DNA from 2 places in the Cellulosimicrobium sp. SH8 genome. Region 2 is predicted to be linked to the other one. Evidence: predicted binding sites of a transcription regulator. Region 2 holds the regulator's gene; the other holds the start of a gene.
The links. Region 2 encodes HspR, which represses chaperone genes until heat shock. Its sites were predicted from a motif close to AAGTTGAGTCNNNNNGACTCAACTT; they were not measured.
Positions count from the first base shown of each region.

Region 1: a site for HspR is predicted at 7,309-7,333, ahead of clpB (ATP-dependent chaperone ClpB). Genes of this name have one in related genera too.

Region 1 covers NZ_JAMXMH010000002.1:271,356-280,902, reverse strand. Annotated here, with positions in the region: gene NF338_RS03985 (CAP domain-containing protein) at 1-134, shown strand, start outside; gene NF338_RS03980 (methylated-DNA--[protein]-cysteine S-methyltransferase) at 174-686, opposite strand; gene NF338_RS03975 (AlkA N-terminal domain-containing protein) at 755-2,362, opposite strand; gene NF338_RS03970 (YczE/YyaS/YitT family protein) at 2,396-3,070, opposite strand; gene NF338_RS03965 (alpha/beta hydrolase) at 3,114-4,148, opposite strand; gene NF338_RS03960 (enoyl-CoA hydratase/isomerase family protein) at 4,315-5,646, shown strand; gene NF338_RS03955 (LppM family (lipo)protein) at 5,772-7,091, opposite strand; gene clpB (ATP-dependent chaperone ClpB) at 7,386-9,547, shown strand, end outside.
Region 2 covers NZ_JAMXMH010000009.1:38,818-48,364, forward strand. Annotated here, with positions in the region: gene dnaK (molecular chaperone DnaK) at 1-856, shown strand, start outside; gene grpE (nucleotide exchange factor GrpE) at 853-1,488, shown strand; gene NF338_RS13280 (DnaJ C-terminal domain-containing protein) at 1,681-2,673, shown strand; gene NF338_RS13285 (heat shock protein transcriptional repressor HspR) at 2,699-3,205, shown strand; gene NF338_RS13290 (aminoglycoside phosphotransferase family protein) at 3,230-3,958, opposite strand; gene NF338_RS13295 (DUF1540 domain-containing protein) at 4,165-4,473, shown strand; gene NF338_RS13300 (hypothetical protein) at 4,604-5,401, opposite strand; gene NF338_RS13305 (sigma-70 family RNA polymerase sigma factor) at 5,577-9,547, shown strand, end outside.

The DNA of each region.
Region 1 (9,547 bases), on a different contig from region 2:
CGACCGCCGAGGACGTGGTGCGCGCGTGGATGGAATCGCCCGGGCACCGGGCGAACATCCTCAACTGCGACCTGCGCGAGATCGGGGTCGGGCACGCGGACCGGGTGTGGACCCAGCTCTTCGGCTGGGGCTGATGCTGAGGCTGGGCGCGTGACCCGGCACGCGTCGGACGCTCAGAGGAGCGACGGCGCCCCGGTCGCGCGCGCCTCGCGGTCGAGCAGGCTCCGCTTGACCTCGAGGCCGTAGCGGAACCCGCCCAGGCTGCCGTCCGTGCGCAGCACGCGGTGGCACGGCACGAACAGCGCGGCCGCGTTCATCGCGCACGCCCCCGCGGCGGCGCGCACCGCGGCCGGCCGCCCCGACAGCTCGGCGTACCGCGTGTAGGTGACGGGGTCGCCCGGCTCGACCGTGCGCAGCACGTCCCACGCGTGCGCGCGGTACGGCCCGGATACCTGGCGCACGGGCACGGCGTCGATCGCGTGCACGTCGCCCGCGTAGTACGCCCGGACCGCGGCGACGGCCGGGACGACGGCGGGCGCGTCGTCGGGCACGGGCGTCACGGCCGCGGGACGCAGGTCCGGGTGGACGAGCGCGACGAGCGCCGCGGGCTCGGCGGTCCAGCCCGAGGCGAGGACCGTGCCGTCGGGGTCGGCGACGACCGTGAACGGGCCGTCCGGCGTCTCGATGGTCGTGGTGACGGCTGCGGTGGCGGGGGTACCGGTGGTGGTCGGCGCGGTGGCGGTGGCTGCGGTGGTCACGGGATCTCCTTCGTGGGGACGGACGAGGGTCGGGGGGCGGCGGCACGCCAGAGGTGCATCGCGGCGTACGAGCGCCACGGCGCCCAGCGCTCCGCGCGCGCAGCGAGCGCGCGGCGGTCGTCGGGCAGGCCGAGCGCCGCGGCGCCCGCACGGAGGGCGAGGTCGCCGTCGAGCAGGACGTCGGGGTCGTGCAGGACGCGCATCGCGACGTACCCGGACGTCCACGGGCCGACGCCGGGCATCGCCTCGAGCGCCTCGCGCTGCGCGGCCGGGTCGTCGGCGGGGGACAGCGCGAGCGTGCCGTCCGCGAGGGCCCGCGCGACGCCGAGGATCGCCGCCGTGCGCCGCGCCGGCCCGCGCACGTGGACCGTGCCGCCGTCGGCGAGCTGCGCCGCGGTCGGGAAGAGGCGGGTCGGCCCGAACCGGGACGCGAACGGCGTGCCGAGCGCGGCGGCGAGCCGCGACAGGTGCGTGCGCGCGGCGGCGACGGAGATCTGCTGCCCGACGAGGGCGCGCACGAGGATCTCCGTCGCGTCCACAGCGCCCGGGACGCGGATCCCGGGCACGGCGTGCACCGACGCGGCGAGCGCGGGGTCCGCCGCGAGGGCGGCGTCCACGGCCGCGGGGTCGGCGTCGAGGTCGAACAGGCGGCGGACCCGTGCGATCGCGGCGGGGAGGTCGGCCACGGACGTGAGCTCGAGCTCGACGTGGAACCCAGCCGTGCCGCGGGCGCTCCCCGGCGGCGGGCCGTACGTTGCGCGGAACGCGCCCGGCCCGTGCGGCAGGGCGAGGGTGCGCGCGTACGACAGGACGGGCCCGGCGAGGTCGGCCACCTCGACGCCGTCGACGGCGCGCGCGGCGAGGAACGCGAACACGCCGGGCGCGTCGAAGGGCTCGCGCAGCGGGAGCGTGAGGTCGAGGGCCGCCGTGGTGCCGCCGTCGTCCCCGACAGCACGTGCGTCGTCGGGGACGCGCACGCCAGCACCGCGGGGAGGGGCCGGGCGGTCGGGCCGGGCCCGACGGCGCAGCTCGCTCGGCGTCGTGTCGAAGACCTCGGTGATGGTGTCGTTGAACTGTCGGACGCTGCCGAAGCCCGCGGCGAACGCGACGTCGGCGAGGCGGAGGTCGGTGCCCGTGAGCAGGGCGCGCGCGGTCTGGGCCCGCAGCGCGCGGGCGAGCGCGACCGGGCCGGCGCCCAGCTCCGCGACCAGCACGCGGTGCACGTGCCGGGCCGAGTACCCGAGGCGCACGGCGAGACCGTCGACGCCCTCGCGGTCCACGACGCCGTCGGCGACGAGGCGCATCGCGCGGGCGGAGAGGTCGTGCCCGAGGTCCCAGCTCGGCGTGCCGGGCACGGCCTCGGGGAGGCAGCGCTTGCACGCGCGGTAGCCCGCCTCGTGGGCGGCCGCGGACGTGAGGTAGAACGTGACGTTCTCCGGCTTGGGCGTCCGTGCCGGGCACGACGGCCGGCAGTAGATGCCCGTGCTGCTCACGGCGGTGATGAACTGCCCGTCGAACCGGCGGTCGCGCGAGGCGATGGCGCGGTAGCGCTCCGCGAAGACGGGGTCCGCCGTCGTGCGGGAGGTCGCGAGGGTCGTGGTCATGCCTCGATCCTCGCCCGCGGGACGACCGCTTGGCTAGCGGGATTCGGACACGACGGTGGGGCCGTCGTCGGGCAGGGCGCGCCGCAGCAGGGGCTTGTTCACCCGCTCGGTGAAGAAGTCGATGAGCGGACCGGCGAAGAACGCCGTCATGACCGTACCGACGCCCACCGGGCCGCCCAGCGCGATCGCGAGCCCCACGAACGCGAGGTCCTGGACCACCCGGACGACGCGGTACCGCGCGTGCGTACGGTCGACGACGATGGGGGCGATCGCGTCGTACGGCGCCGTCCCGACCCCCGCCGTCATGTACGCGGACGCGCCCGCCGTGAACAGGACGATCCCCACGACGAAGAGCGCGGTCTGCAGGAGACGGCTCGGCGGGTCCGGGACGAGCGGGGCGAGGAGCGCGGAGAACCACTGGACGAAGAACCCCGTCATGACCATGTTGATGATCGTCCCGACCCCGATGTACCGCCGCCCCCACACGACGACGGGGACGAGCAGCACCGCGTTGATCGCGAGCTGGTAGACGCCCAGGTCGACACCGAGGAGCGTGCTCGCGCCGATGTTCGCCGCGGTGAACGGGTCCACGCCGACGTGCGCCGACAGCAGCACCGCAGAGCCGAGCCCGAGGACCGCGACCCCGAGGAGCGCCCACACGGCGCGCAGGACGACGTGGGAGGGGCGGGACCGCGGCGCGCTCGTCACACGCCGACGCTAGGGGAGCGGTCGGACGGACGCGACCGGGCCGTCAGACCCGGGCGTCGAGCCAGTCGAGGACCTCGCGCAGGTAGGTCGACCGGGCGGGCTCGGGGGAGAGCGCGAGGTCGTGCGCGCCGCCCTCGACCGCGACGATCGTGACGTCGTCGCCCAGCCGCTCGGCGCGCGACGTGATCTGCCCGACGTCGAGCACGCTGTCGGTCGTGAGCAGGGCGTCGTGCCAGCCGGACGCCGGGCCGCTGCGCGCGGACGCCAGCACGAGGACCGGGCAGTCGACGTGCAGCCCGCGGGCGACGCGCGCGTGCCCGCGCCGCACCGCGCGCAGGAACCCCGCGCGGACGGGGAAGCCCTCGATCGGCTTCCAGGCGAGGTCGAACTCCCACTCGCCGCCCGTGCTCGCGTGCAGGGCCTCGGCCCAGTGCGGGTCCAGGCCGCCCACGACGAGCCGCGGCGCGACCCGACCGACCCCGTCGATCGCCCACGTCACGGGCCCGCGGAACACCCAGGGCTTGTTGAGGTCGAACCACGGGCTGTTCAGCACGAGCGCCGCGAGCCGCCCGGGCCGCGCGTCGGCCCACAGGCTCGCCACGAGACCGCCCGTCGAGTGCCCCAGCACGACGAGCCGCTCGTGCCCCTCCGCGCGGATCGCGCGCGCGGCGGCGTCGAGGTCGCGGGCGTAGACGGCGAGATCGGTGACGAAGTTGGGGTCGTCGTCGGGCCGCGACGGCGCGCCCGAGCCGCGGCCGATCGAGCGCCCGTAGCCGCGCAGGTCGAGCGCGTAGAACCGGTACCCGCGCGCCTCGACGGCCTCGGCGACGTGGGTCTGGAAGAAGTAGTCGATGAACCCGTGCACGTACAGCACCGCGGGCCGTTCTCCGGTGCCCGACGGCGGCTCCTCGCCCACGGCGGTGCCCTCGCCCGGCGCGGTGGAAGGCGCGGCGGGCCGGGCGTCGTCGACCCTGCGCACGAGCGTCGCCACCGCGCCGTCCGGCAGGTCGAGGTCCCGCGCGACCCAGTCCTCGCCCAGCACGTCCGTGCGCCATGCCGGCGGCTGCGTCTCGGTCATCGGCGTCTCCAGTCCTCTGCGTGCGACGTGTCAGCAGATTCTCGCGCCATACGGCGACCTCACGCTGACAACTCACAGGCGCGGCGAGTTGTCAGCGTGAGGTCGTCGTAGGGAGCGACGTGCTGCTGACACGTCCGGGGGGCGTGCCGCGGGTAGCGTGGCGCGCGTGACGAGCGAGATCATCGCCCGCGTCGACGACGGCGTCGGGCACCTCACCCTGGACCGACCCCGCGCGCTCAACGCGCTCGGCTACGCCATGCTCGGCGAGATCGCCGACGTGCTGGAGGAGTGGCGCGTCGACCCGACCGTGCGCGTCGTGCTGCTCGACGGTGCCGGTGACCGGGGCCTGTGCGCGGGTGGGGACGTCCGCGCGCTGCACGCGTCGATCGTGGCCGGGAAGCAGGCCGAGGCGCGCCGCTACTTCCGGCGTGAGTACGCGGTCGACGCGGCGCTCGCGGAGCTGCCCGTGCCCGTCGTGACGATCATGGACGGGATCACCATGGGCGGCGGTGTCGGCCTCGGCGCGCACGCCCCGGTCCGCGTCGTCACCGAGCGATCGCGCGTCGCGATGCCGGAGACGCGGATCGGCTTCACGCCCGACGTCGGCGGGTCCTGGCTGCTGGCCCGCGCGCCCGGGCGGCTGGGGGAGATGCTCGCGCTCGGCGCCGTGACGATGGACGCCGCCGACGCGATCTTCGTCGGGCTCGCCGACCACTACGTGCCGAGCGAGCGGCTGCCCGTGCTGGCGGCCGACCTCGCCGCGCTCGCGACCGCGGGGGTCGACCCGCTCGACGTCGAGGACGTGCGGGAGGTCGTGCGTCGGCACACCCTGCCCGCACCGATCTCGTGCCTCGTCACCCGCCAGGCGGCGGTCGAGGCCGCGTACGCGGCGGACACCGTGCCCGACATCGTGGCGCGCCTCCGCGCCGCCGCCCGAGACGGGGACGAGCAGTCCGGTGCCGAGGCCGACGAGCTCGAGCGACTCTCGCCGACCGCGGTCACCGTGGCGCTCGCGGCCGTGCGCAGCGCGCGCGACCTCCCGGACCTGCGCGCTGCGCTGGAGCAGGAGTACGGCCTCGTCTCCTGGTTCGTCGACACGCAGCCCGACCTCGTCGAGGGCGTCCGCGCGCAGCTCGTCGACAAGGACCGCGACCCCTCGTGGCGCCCGGCGACGCTCGCCGATGTCGACCCTCGTCTCGGCGCCGAGGCGCTCGCCTACGAGCCCCCCGAGCGCCTGTGGGACGACGCGCTCAGCCCGCGCCTCGCGCGTCGGGCGGTCGAGGCCGTCGTCCGCCGGTTCAGCGACGACGAGCCGACCGCGGAGGAGCTCGCGGAGGCGGCTGACGACCTCGTGGTCGAGCTCGTCCAGCGGCGCGACGACGGCGGCACGGTCGTGCACCTCGCGGACTCGTGCGGGGAGCACTTCCTCGACGGGTACTGGCCCGCGGTGCGGTTCGACGCCGTCGGCGACGTCGTCGAGGTGACGGTCGAGTCCTGACGCACGAGCCACGACGCACGACGGCCCGCCCCGGTCTCTCGGGGCGGGCCGTCGACGGTGGTGCTGCGGATCACCGGCTGCGGGTCACCGGCGGCGCGGCGTCGGCCGCGCTGGTGGTCGGACCGTCACTCGGGCGGCGGGCGCAGGCGCGTCGCGTCGTCGATCTCGTCGTCCGGACCGGCGGACCCGTCCGGCCCCGGGGCGCCCGGCTGCGGCGGGAGCGGCTGGGTAGGCGCGGGCTGCTGGTAGGGCGGCAGCGGCTGGGTCGCCCCCGGCGGGACGGGCGGCTGCGCGGGGAGCGGCGTCGTCGGCGACGACTGCGGGTGCGGCGCGGCGGGAGGGGCGTACGGGGCCGCGCCGGGGTAGCCGCCCTGCGGCGGGGCCGGCGGCTGGGCGCCGTACTGGCCCGGGGCCGGGGGCTGCGCCCCGTAGCCCTGCGGCGCGCCCTGCTGGCCGGGGTAGGCGCCGGGCTGACCCGGCTGCTGACCCGGGTAGCCACCCTGCTGGCCCGGGTAGGCACCGGGCTGACCCGGCTGCTGGCCGGGGTAGGCGCCGGGCTGCTGGCCGGGGTAGGCGCCCGGCTGCTGGCCCGGGTAGCCGCCCTGCTGGCCCGGGTACTGACCCTGGGGCTGGCCGGGGTACTGACCGGGTGCGGCGTACGCGCCGGGCTGACCGGGCTGGCCCGGGTAGCCGCCCTGCTGGAAGCCGGTCGCCTGTCCGTCCTGCGCGCCCGGCTTGGAGCGGAGCACCAGCCAGAGCACGAGGCCGATGATGCCGAGCAGCACGATGCCGCCGATCACGAACCAGAGCCAGGCCATGGACCCCGAGTCGGACGCGTCGCTCGCGCTGTCGCCGCCGTCGGGCGCGGTGGCGCCGTCGGAGTCGGAGTCGCCGGTGGCCTCGTCCGAGCCCTCGTCGCCCGTGCCGGCCGCGCCGCCCGCGACGGCCGAGCCGCGCGCGGTCATCTCGTTGGTCTCACCGACGACCGGCGTCCACGTCACGGTGTTGCCGTCGATCTCGCCGTTCGACTCGGCGACCTCGCCGGGGAACGTGATGGAGATCTTGATGTCGAGGCTCTCCATCATCTGCTGCGTCAGCTCGTCGCTCGTCGCGTCGCCCGTGTCGGGGTTGAACTCCTCGCCCGTCATGTCCATCGAGCCGCTCACGACGTACTCGTCGCCCTCGCGCGTGACGGAGATCGAGTCGGCCCCGGCGGACGAGAGCTGCGAGATGGGCTGGTCCGCATAGGTGATCTTGGTGCCCGTGTACCCGTCCTGGGCGTACGGCTCCTGGGTCGCGCCCTCCGGGAGCTCGGACTCCATCTCGGAGCCCATCTGGTCCCACAGCTCCTGCGGGTCCGACCCCATGGACGTGGCGAGCTCGTCGCTGAACGCCATGACGACGCTGCCGTCGAACGTGTCGTCCTCGTTGAGGGTGAGGGCCATGTCCATCCTCATGCACCCCGCGAGGAACAGTGCGAGGGTGGCGAAGAGGGCGCCGAGGCCGAGTCGTCTGCGCAAGGGTGTGGGGTTCACCCGCCCAGCATGTCGCGGATCGTCGCCCGAGGCGAGGGTCGATGCCGATTTGAGACGGAATGCGGCCGGGAGTTCATCCGCTCCGGACGTGGGACCACCGGGGGGTCGCGTGCGAGGCTGACGAACGAAGTTGAGCGGAATACACTCAACTTCGGAGTCGTTCCACTGGTCAGACCATCTTTCGAGCACCACACCGGAGCACCCATGGAAACGAAGTTCACCACGATGTCGCAGCAGGCGATCGGCGAGGCGATCCAGACCGCGTCGGCCGCCGGCAACCCCCAGCTCGAGCCGACCCACCTCCTCGCCGCGCTGCTCACGCAGGAGGGCGGGGTCGCCGTCGGGCTCCTCGACGCCGTCGGCGCGGACAAGCAGGCCGTGGGCCAGAAGGTCCGCGCGGCCCTCGTCGCGCTGCCCACCGCGAGCGGGTCCGCCGTCGCGCAGCCCACGCCGTCGCGCGCCACGTCGACCGCGCTCGACAACGCCGCGAAGGAGGCGCAGGCCCTCGGCGACGAGTACGTCTCCACCGAGCACCTGCTGCTCGGCATCGCCGCGGGCTCGTCGCAGGCGGCGACGATCCTCCAGCAGGCCGGCGCGACCGCCGACGCGCTGCGCTCGGCGCTGCCCGCCGTGCGCGGGAGCGCGCGTGTCACCAGCCCCAACCCCGAGGGCACGTACAAGGCCCTCGAGCAGTACGGCACCGACCTCACGGCCGCCGCCGCCGAGGGGAAGCTCGACCCCGTCATCGGGCGCGACTCCGAGATCCGGCGCGTCGTGCAGGTGCTGAGCCGCCGCACCAAGAACAACCCCGTCCTCATCGGCGAGCCCGGCGTCGGCAAGACGGCCGTCGTCGAGGGCCTCGCGCAGCGCATCGTCGCGGGCGACGTCCCGACGTCGCTCCAGGGCAAGCGCCTCGTGTCGCTCGACCTCGCGAGCATGGTCGCGGGCGCCAAGTACCGCGGCGAGTTCGAGGAGCGCCTCAAGGCCGTGCTGGAGGAGATCCGGTCCTCCGACGGCGAGGTCGTCACGTTCATCGACGAGCTGCACACGGTCGTCGGGGCCGGCGCCGGCGGCGAGGGCGCCATGGACGCGGGCAACATGCTCAAGCCCATGCTCGCGCGCGGCGAGTTGCGCCTCGTCGGCGCGACCACGCTCGACGAGTACCGCGAGTACATCGAGAAGGACCCGGCCCTGGAGCGCCGGTTCCAGCAGGTGTTCGTCGGCGAGCCCTCGGTCGAGGACACGGTCGCGATCCTGCGCGGGCTCAAGGAGCGGTACGAGGCGCACCACAAGGTGACGATCGCCGACTCGGCGCTCGTCGCCGCGGCGTCGCTCTCCGACCGGTACATCACCGGGCGCCAGCTCCCGGACAAGGCGATCGACCTCGTCGACGAGGCGGCGTCGCGCCTGCGCATGGAGCTCGACTCCTCGCCGATCGAGATCGACGAGCTGCAGCGCGCCGTCACGCGCCTCGAGATGGAAGAGGTCGTGCTGTCCGAGTCGACCGACCCCGCGTCGCTCGAACGGCTCGAGAAGCTCCGCGCCGACCTCGCGGACCGTCGCGAGGAGCTCGCCGCGCTCACCGCGCGGTGGGAGGCCGAGAAGGCGGGCCACAACCGCGTCGGCGACCTGCGCGCGAGGCTCGACGAGCTGCGTGTCCAGGTCGAGCGCGCGATCCGCGAGGGTGACCTCGAGACCGCCGGCCGGCTCCAGTACGGCGAGATCCCGCAGCTCCAGCGCGAGCTGGACGCCGCGGAGGCCGAGGAGCAGGCGGACGACGCGTTCGCCGCGTCCGGGCCCGAGGCAGCCCCGATGATCGCCGACAAGGTCGGCGCGGACGAGATCGCGGAGGTCGTGTCCGCGTGGACCGGCATCCCCGCGGGCCGCATGCTCCAGGGCGAGAGCGAGAAGCTCCTGCACATGGAGGACGTCATCGGCGAGCGCCTGATCGGCCAGCAGGCCGCCGTCCGCTCGGTGTCCGACGCCGTCCGTCGCTCGCGCGCGGGCGTCGCCGACCCGGACCGGCCCACGGGCTCGTTCCTGTTCCTCGGTCCCACCGGGGTCGGCAAGACGGAGCTCGCGAAGTCGCTCGCGGACTTCCTCTTCGACGACGAGCGCGCCATGGTGCGCATCGACATGTCGGAGTACTCCGAGAAGCACTCGGTGGCGCGCCTCGTCGGCGCGCCCCCGGGGTACGTCGGCTACGAGGAGGGCGGCCAGCTCACCGAGGCCGTGCGGCGCAGGCCGTACTCGGTCGTGCTGCTCGACGAGGTCGAGAAGGCGCACCCGGAGGTCTTCGACATCCTGCTGCAGGTGCTCGACGACGGCCGCCTCACCGACGGCCAGGGCCGCACGGTGGACTTCCG
Region 2 (9,547 bases):
CAACCCGGACGAGGTCGTCGCCGTGGGCGCGGCCCTGCAGGCCGGCGTCATCTCGGGCGACCGCAAGGACGTCCTGCTCATCGACGTGACCCCGCTGTCCCTCGGCATCGAGACCAAGGGCGGCGTGATGACCAAGCTCATCGAGCGCAACACGGCCATCCCGACCAAGCGCAGCGAGATCTTCTCGACGGCCGAGGACAACCAGCCGTCGGTGCTGATCCAGGTGTTCCAGGGCGAGCGCGAGTTCGCGCGCGACAACAAGCCGCTCGGCACGTTCGAGCTCACCGGCATCGCGCCGGCCCCGCGCGGCGTGCCGCAGATCGAGGTCACCTTCGACATCGACGCGAACGGCATCGTCCACGTCGGCGCCAAGGACCGCGGCACCGGCAAGGAGCAGAAGATGACGATCACGGGCGGCTCGGCGCTGCCCAAGGACGACATCGACCGCATGGTCAAGGAGGCCGAGGAGCACGCGGCCGAGGACAAGAAGCGTCGCGAGGAGGCGGAGACCCGCAACCAGGCCGAGGCGTTCGTGTACTCGACCGAGAAGCTCGTCTCCGAGAACAAGGAGAAGCTCCCGGCCGACGTCGTCACCGAGGTCGAGGCCGACATCGCGTCGGTGAAGTCCGCGCTCGAGGGCGAGGACGCCGACGCCGTGAAGACCGCGCACGAGAAGCTCGTCGCGTCCTCGCAGAAGATCGGCCAGGCGCTCTACGCCTCGGCCGAGCAGGAGCAGGCCGCCGGCAACCCCGGCGCCGCGCAGGACGACGCCACCGCCGCGGCGGGCGCGACGTCCGCTCCGGACGAGGACGTCGTCGACGCCGAGATCGTGGACGACGAGGACGACAAGAAGTGACGTCCCCCGAGGACCGGGGCCCCGAGGAGCAGGCCGGGCGCGAGCCCGGCCAGGGCCCCGAGGACAAGCCGTTCCACTTCACCGACAAGCGCAAGGTCGACCCGGAGGCCGGGGCGGCCGGCGGCTCGGCCGGTGACGACGCGGAGACGGACCCGCTCGCGGGCCTCGACTTCGAGCCGTCCGACGAGGCCGAGGTCGACGTGGCCGTCCTGGCCGCGAAGGCCGAGGCCGCCGAGCACCTCGAGTCGCTCCAGCGCGAGCGCGCGAGCTTCACGAACTACCGCAACCGGGCGCTGCGCGACCAGGAGGCCGCGCGCACCAAGGGCGTGGAGGACGTGCTCACCGCGCTCCTGCCCGTGCTCGACGACGTGGACCGCGCCCGCCAGCACGGCGAGCTCACCGGCCCGTTCGCCGCGATCGCGGACAAGCTCGACGCGAGCCTCGAGAAGTTCGGCATCGAGCGCTACGGGAAGGTCGGCGAGGAGTTCGACCCGAACGTCCACGAGGCGCTCATGCACCAGGTCGACCCCGAGGCGACCGCGGCCACGGTGAACCTCGTCATCGAGCCGGGCTACCGGATCGGGGACCGCGTCGTGCGCGCCGCGCGCGTCTCGGTCGTCGGCCCCGAGTAGGCCGGGTCCTGAGCACGTGCCCGACGGCGCGGCGCCCCTCCCGCGCGGAGGTGCGCCCCGCCGTCGGGCACGCGAGGATCACCACGACGAGCACGTCGACGGGCACGTCGACGGGCACAGCACCGCCAGCAGCACACCGACACCCATGACACGAAGGACCAGGACCACGACCACCGACTGGAGGGAGGCGCCGTGACCGGACAGGACTGGATGGAGAAGGACTTCTACGCCGCGCTCGGCGTCCCCAAGGACGCCGACGACGCCACGATCAAGAAGGCCTATCGCAAGCTCGCGCGCAAGTACCACCCGGACCAGAACCAGGGCGACGAGGGCGCGGAGGCGAAGTTCAAGGAGATCGGCGAGGCGTACGCCGTGCTCTCGGACGCCAAGGAGCGCGAGCAGTACGACGCGATCCGGGCCATGGCCGGCGGCGGTGCCCGCTTCTCCGCGGGGCCCGGCGGCGCCGGGGGCGCGGGCTTCGAGGACGTGTTCGGCGGCATGTTCGGCGGCGGCGGCCCGGGCGGCACCCGGGTCCGCTACTCGACCGGCGGTCAGGGCGCGGGCGGCTTCGAGGACATCCTCGGCTCGATGTTCGGCGGCGCGGGCGCGCAGCAGTTCGGCGGCGGTCCCCGCCCGCGGGCCGGGTCGGACGTCGCCGCGGCCACGACCCTCCCGTTCCGCCAGGCGGTCGAGGGGTCGACCGTGACGTTCACCGTCGACGGCCGCAACGTCACCACCCGCATCCCGCCGGGCGTGCGCGACGGCCAGAAGATCCGCCTGCGCGGCAAGGGCCGCCCGGGCATGGCGGGCGGTCCGGACGGCGACCTCGTCGTCACCGTGCACGTCACCCCGCACCCGGTGTTCTCGCTCGACGGGAACAACCTGCGCGCGACCGTCCCCGTGACGTTCGCCGAGGCGGCGCTCGGGGCGACGATCGCCGTGCCCACGCTCGACGGTGCGTCGGTCAAGGTCAAGGTCCCGGCCGGGACGCCGTCGGGGCGCACGCTGCGCGTCAAGGGCCGCGGAGTGAAGACCGCGAAGGCCACCGGCGACCTGCTCGTCACCGTCCAGGTCGCGGTGCCGCAGAAGCTCTCGAAGGCCGCGCGCGAGGCGGTCGAGACGTTCGCCGCCGAGACGGACGGCCAGGACGTCCGGGCCGACCTGGTCCGGCAGGCCGCGGAGTGACCGGGGGAGTGGGGAGGCGGTCCGCATGACCGCGTACCGCGCGGACGGCTCGCCCGGTCCGGGCGCGGCGCCGGACGTCGACCAGGACGCTCCCGTCCTCGTCATCTCCCAGGCCGCGACGCTCGCGGGGATGCACCCGCAGACGCTGCGCCAGTACGACCGTCTCGGCCTCGTGGTGCCGCGCCGCACCGCGGGCCGGGGGCGGCGGTACTCGCTGCGCGACGTCGCGAAGCTGCTCGAGGTGCAGCGGCTCAGTCACGACGAGGGCATCAACCTCGCGGGCATCCAGCGCATCCTCGCGCTCGAGTCGCAGGTCGAGCGCCTGGAGCGCCGCATCGAGGCGCTCTCCGCGCGCGTCGAGCCCGGTGGCCGGGTGTTCGCGGCCGCAGCGAGCGGCGACGTCGTCGTGGTGCCGCGCGGGCGCAGCGTGCGCCGCGGGGTCGAGGAGGCGCTGCGCGAGACGCTCGTCGAGCACGGCGAGGCGCGCGCGCTCGTCATCTGGCGGCCCCGGCCCGACGACGCGGGTTCCTGACCCCCCGGGCGGTCCGCCGTGGGCTCAGCTCCGGCGGGCCTCGCGCGCGACCAGCGCCGCGGCGGCCGGGACCAGCGCGACCTCCGAGGGATCGAGGCCCGGGTCCGCGGCGCGGGTCCGCGCGGCGGCGTCGAGGTGCCCCTGGAGCGCAGGGTCGGCGAGGTGGAGGAACGCGTCGAGCAGGACCCGCGCGCCGGGCGCGAGCTCGTCGTCCTCGTCGGCGGCGACCTCCGCGAGGACGACGGCGGTCACGGCGAGGTCGAGTCCGGCCGGCCCGAGCCGGGCGTTCGTCCAGTCGAGGACGGCCGGGCCGTCGGCGGTGAGCACGACGTTCGCCGGGTGCAGGTCCAGGTGCACGACGCACCGGGGCCCGGCGGCGGGGCCGTCGAGGGCGGCGAAGGACGGCGCGGTGAGCGCCGCGTACGCCGGCTCGTGCGGTGCCGGCGGCGGGACCGCGTGCAGCGCGTCGTGCAGGGCGACGAGGATCCGGGCCGACGCGGCGAGCGACGTCCGGCCGCCGAGGATCGACTGCAGGAGCGTCGGGCCGCGCAGCAGCTCCATGGTGAGGTCGCCGTCCGTCGCGGCGTCGACGCGCGGGGCGGGGAAGCCCGCAGCGCGCACGTGCCGCATGACCTCGGCCGTGCCGACCGTGTCGGCCCCGGAGCGTGAGCGTCGCAGGACGCGGTCGGCGCCGACCGCGTACAGGTCGGCGTCGGCGCCCGAGAACAGCGGCGCTCCGAGCGAGGGGGCCATGAGCCGACGCTACGCCTCTCCTGCCCTCCTGACGAGGGCCGGGTACCGGCCCGCCCACGCATTTCCGCAAGAATGCCGTGCGCTAATTCCGTGCTATTCCTGCATTTCTTAGCAAGGCCTTCCTTGCTATACATCGCGGAATTCCGGGAATACCGTGGAGGTGGAAGCCCGGCCCACCACGGGTCCTCGGAGAACAGGAGATCGCGATGAGCAGCCTCACGGAGATGCCCCAGGTCGTCGAGTGTTCCATCGACGGGTGCGGGTACAACCACGACCACGGGTGCCACGCCGGCGCGGTGACCATCGCCGGTCACGCGGGCGACGCCGAGTGCGCGACCTTCATCCCGCTCGGGACCAAGGGCGGTCTCGAGAAGGTGCTCGCGCACGTCGGGGCCTGCCAGCGCACCGACTGCGTCCACAACGCCTCGCTCGAGTGCTCGGCCCCGTCGATCCGCGTGGGCGCCGGCGCGTCCGGCGAGGACAAGGCCGACTGCCTCACCTTCACCCCGCGCTGACGCGCGACCCCGACCTCTTCGGAGGCGGCCGGTCACCCGCCGGCCGCTGACGCCCCCGGTACGCCCCGGACCGCGCGCTCGCCCGCGTGGACCGGGGCGTCGCCGCGTCGTCGGTGGTCGTCGGTGGTCGTCAGCGCTGGAGCGCGTCGAGGAGCTGGACGGCGGCGGTGTGGGTGCGGGGGAGCGGTTCGAGCCAGACGCGCGGGGGCCGGCGCAGGATCGCCGTGACGCCCAGCGCGAGTCCCGTGCGCTCGATGTTGTGGCGGAGCACGGTGCGCAGCGTCTCGTCGTCGGCGCCGCGCTCCCCGAGGACGACGAAGAGCCCGTTGCCGAGGGAGGCCATGGGGTGGCCGTCGCCGAAGGTGTGCGTGAGCGCGCGACCCATCGCCGCCGACCGAGCGAAACGCTGCCACCCGGTCAGGTGGTCGAGCGCGACGTCGACGACGAGCAGGCCGTGCGTCGCGGCGGCGTCGACCCCCGCGCGCTGCGCGACGCCGTACGTCTCCCGCAGCCGTTGGACCAGGTACTGGGACGTCGCGAGGCCGGACTCGGGGTCCATCACCTCGGGCGTCACGGGGGTCGCCTCGTAGCCGTCGGACCACCCGACGGCGACCGCGCGGAGCAGGTCGGTCCCGGGTTCGCGGTCGTGCGTCCGGTACAGGCACACCACGTCGTCGATGGCCTCGCCGATCCCGACCCCCGCCTCGGCCCGCACCCGGCCGAGCCGCTCGGCGGCCGGTGTCCCGTCCCGCTCCTCGCACAGCGCCTCGACGAGGGCGTCGACGGCAGGGTGGTACCAGTCGCCCGGTCGCAGCCAGATGCGCTCGGCGCTCGCCCGGCGCCAGCGCTCGCGCACGGCGTCGGGAGCGGGCACGGTGTACCCGTGGAGGTGGTCCATGTAGATGAGACGGGCGAGCAGCCGATCCATGACGCGGGTCGGCGAGGAAGTTTCCGGGACCTCGCGTCCGGGGTGAAATGGGGCGAACGGGGAGGACTCCGGCCGTTACCGTTCCGTCGTCGGAAGCCCTCTGCCCCGAAGTTGGACGGGCGTCTACTATGGCCACCGTACGCCCCGGACCGGGGCGGTCTCCGGGGCGGGTGAGATGACGCAGGCGCAGGAACGGGTGTGGAGCGAGGCGTTCAGCGACGCCGAGCTCATCACGGCCGTGCGCGAGGGGGACACCAGCGCCTACGGCGCGCTGTACGAGCGCCACGCCGCCGCGGCCCGGACCGTCGCGCGCCAGTACGTCCGCTCCACCGCCGACGCCGACGACGTCGTCTCCGACGCGTTCGCCCGCACGCTGTCCGTGCTGCAGGGCGGGGGCGGGCCCGACGTCACCTTCCGCGCCTACCTCTTCACCGTCGTCCGGCGCCTCTCCTACGACCTCGTCAACGGTGCACGCCGCACCCAGCCGACGGACGACGAGCGCACCTTCGAGACGGCGTTCGGCCCCATGGCGTCCACCGAGGACCCGACCCTCGAGGGGTTCGAGCGCTCGACGGTCACGCGCGCCTACCAGGACCTCCCCGAGCGGTGGCGCGCCGTGCTCTGGTACACGGAGGTCGAGAACCTCTCCCCGGCCGAGATCGCGCCGATCCTCGGCCTCACCGCGAACGGCGTCTCCGCGCTCGCCTACCGGGCGCGGGAGGGCCTGCGGCAGGCGTACCTCCAGCAGCACCTGACGTCCGTGCCCGCCGAGGAGTGCCGCACGGTCAACGCGCTCCTCGGGTCGTACGTGCGCGGCGGGCTCGCCAAGCGCGAGACGGCGCGCGTGGAGTCGCACCTCGAGAGCTGCGGCGAGTGCCGTGCGCTCGTGCTCGAGCTGGGCGACGTGTCGCACGGCATGCGCGCCGTCATCGCCCCGCTGGTCCTCGGCGTCGGCGCGCTCGGCCTCGTCGGGACGGCCCTCCCGACGTTCGGCGGCGCGGCCGTCGCCGGCGGTGTGGGTGCCGCGCTGCAGGGGTCGTCCAGCGGGGGCGCGGGATCCGCGGGCGGGTCCGGGGCTGCCGGCGGGTCGGGCGGAGCCGGGGCGGGTGCCGGAGGCGCTGGCGCGGCCGGGACGAGCACGGCCGGGACCGGTGCCGCCGGCGGCGCGGGTGCCGCCGCGAGCGCGGCCGGTGGTTCCGGTGCTGCGGTCGGGGCCGGTGCGGCGTCCGTGGGTGGGGCAGCAGCCGCTGCCGGCGGTGCCGCCGCGGGCAGCGGCGCGCTCGCGGCCGCTGGCGCCGGCGGTCTCGTCGCCCTCGTCACGTCGGCACCGCTCGCGGCCGCCGCCGTCACGGTCGGGGTGCTCGCGGTCGCCGGGCTCGGGGTCGCTGGTGCCCTCGGCGTGTTCTCGTCGGACCCGGCGCCCACCCCGACCTCGCAGTCCTCCCCGTCCCCGTCCGCGTCGCCCGCACCGACCACGGGGACCACGACGACGCCGGACCCCACCACCGACCCGACGTCGCCCACGAACGTCCCGCCCGCCCCGACCGACCAGACCGCCGCCGGGACGGGCGACACGACCGGGACCGGCGGCGGGTCGCCCACGGACGGCACCACCCCGGTCGGGTCGACGCCGGGCACGACCACACCCGGTGGGTCCACCGACCCCGGCACCGGTACGCCCGCGCCGACCGACCCCGGGACGGGCACGCCCGGACCGACCGAACCGGGCACGCCGGAGCCCGCCCCCGCGGACCTGGGCCTCACGCTCGGAGCCGACGTCGTCCTCGTCGCGCGGCAGCCCGCCGACGTCCGGATGACGGTCTCCAACTCCGGCGGGCGCGCGGCGCAGAACGTCGCCGTCGAGGTCGACCTGCCGCCGGGCGTGGAGACCGTGACCTCGACGGTGGTCTCGCGCGGTGCGTCGGTCGCTCCCGCGCTCCGGACGGCGGCCCTGCCCTGCGGGCCGACGGCGGGTGGCGGCACGCTCACGTGCGCCATCGGCGTGCTCGCGCCCGGCGAGGTCCGGGACCTCGTCGTCACGGTCACGGCCCGGGGCGGCGGCACCTACGAGTTCCCCGCGCGCGTGACCGCGGACGGGCTCCCGACGGTCAGGACCAGCCTGAAGCCGCCGCCGCTCGACTACGTCGGTGCGGAGGTCCGGCTGGACGAGGAACGCGTCACGGTGCCCGCGAACCCGGGGGTCTCGCCGCTCACGCTGACGGCGACCAACACGGGCGACCGCGCCGCCCGCGGCGTGAGCTTCACGGTCCCGCGGTTGCCGGAGGGTCTGTCCGTCCGCCCGACGAGCGACGCGTGGACGTGCACCACGCAGGACTGGGCCCGCTCGCTCACGTGCGAGCGCGACGTCCTCCTGCCGGAACCGACGCGTGGTGCGGGAGCGGGCACCGAGGTGAGCCTCGACGTCGAGCTCCGGGCCGACGGCAGCTACGTGCCGTCCGCCCGGCAGGAGCCGGACGGGTCGATCCGCGTGGAGCCCGCCGCGTTCCCGGTGCAGGTCAGCGCCGGCGGCGCGGGCGGGGCTGTGACCGCGGAACGGACGATGACCGCTGAGGTGCCCCTCGCGTGGCTCGGTGCCGAGGACGTGCGCGTCCGCGCGGAGAACGTCGCCGGGGAGGTGCGGTACGTCGCGGAGGTCGTGAACACGACCGGGGCCCCGGTCACGGTCGACGTGGTCGTCCCCGACACGCCCGCCTGGTCGGACGCCGAGGTGCCGGGGCGCACGAGCGTGGACGAGAAGGCCGGGCTGACGGTCGACGTGAACGCGCCCTCGGTCCCCGAGAGCATGATCCTCCTCACGCAGGAGCGGCTCCTGGCCGGCGACCCCGTTCCCGCCCGGCCCGCGAGCGACCTCGCGCTCACGCTGGCGCCGCAGGCTATCGCGCCCACGGCTCCGGCGCCGTCGGTCGGGCAGTGCGTGTTCGACCCCGCGACGGACACGTCGTCCGCGCCCGTGAGCCTGACCTACGACAACCGGGCCTCGACCCTGCCGGTCGTGTTCTCCGTCGACGGCCGCCCCGACCTGACGGCGACGGTCGCGGGCGGGGCCACGCGGGTCGTCGACCTGCCGCGCGCCGGGGCGCAGGCGGCGACCTACACGGTGCGCGCCGACGGCCACGAGCTCGGCAGGCACACGGTGGGCACCGTCGACTGCTTCCGGTGGTCGGTGACGGGCAGCGCGTCCGCGGGCTGGTCCGCGGAGTCCCGGTCCGTCGTCGTCGAGGGCACGTTCCACAACGGCCACGCGGCGACGACGGTGCGCGTCGTCATGGACGCGGGCGACCTCGGGACGACCGAGGCCGTGGACGTCGCCCCGGGGGAGGACGTGACGCTCGCGCTCGACACGGGCTCGCGCGATGTCACGGCGGGCACGGTCGTCTTCCGCGCGACGCGGCTCGGCGGCCCCGCGGGCTCGCACACCGTGACGGCCTCGTACGAGACCGTCCGGCACGCACCGGCGGTGGACGTGCCGAGCGTCGGGAAGTGCGTGCTCGACCCGAAGACCGAGCTCTCCTCGGCAGCGGTCTCGCTGCGCTACGACAACACGCGGTCGTCGGTGCCCGTCGTCTTCTCGGTCGAGGGCCGGCGAGACCTGACGCGCACGGTCGACGGCGGTCGTGCCGTGACCGTCGACGTGCCCGGCGGCGTGGGCCAGGAGACGCTGCGCCTCGCGGTCCTCGCGGACGGCGCGCCGCTCGCCAGCCACGACGTGGAGGGCGTCGACTGCTTCGACTGGAAGAAGGTCGCCCACGCGGCCGACGCCGAGGCGTCGTGGGTGGTGGCGCCCGGGGCCGGCATCGGCACGTCCGTCGTGACCGGCACGTTCCACAACCCGTACGCCGCGACCACGCTGCGCGTGGGGATGTCGACGCCGCACGGCGACGCCGCGCCGGTCGACGTGGCCCCGGGCGCGGACGCGACGTTCACCGTGGACGCGAAGGCGCTGTCCGTCCCGGCCGGGACGGCGACGTTCACGGTCGAGCGCGCGGCGCCCGCCGGCCCGGGCACGAAGACGGTCGAGGCCCGGTACGCCGCCGTGACGTACACCCCGCGCTGGGCGACCTCCGCGACGGTCGACGCCCGCTGGCAGGACGGGTCGGTCAAGCTCGTCGGCACGCTGACCAACGA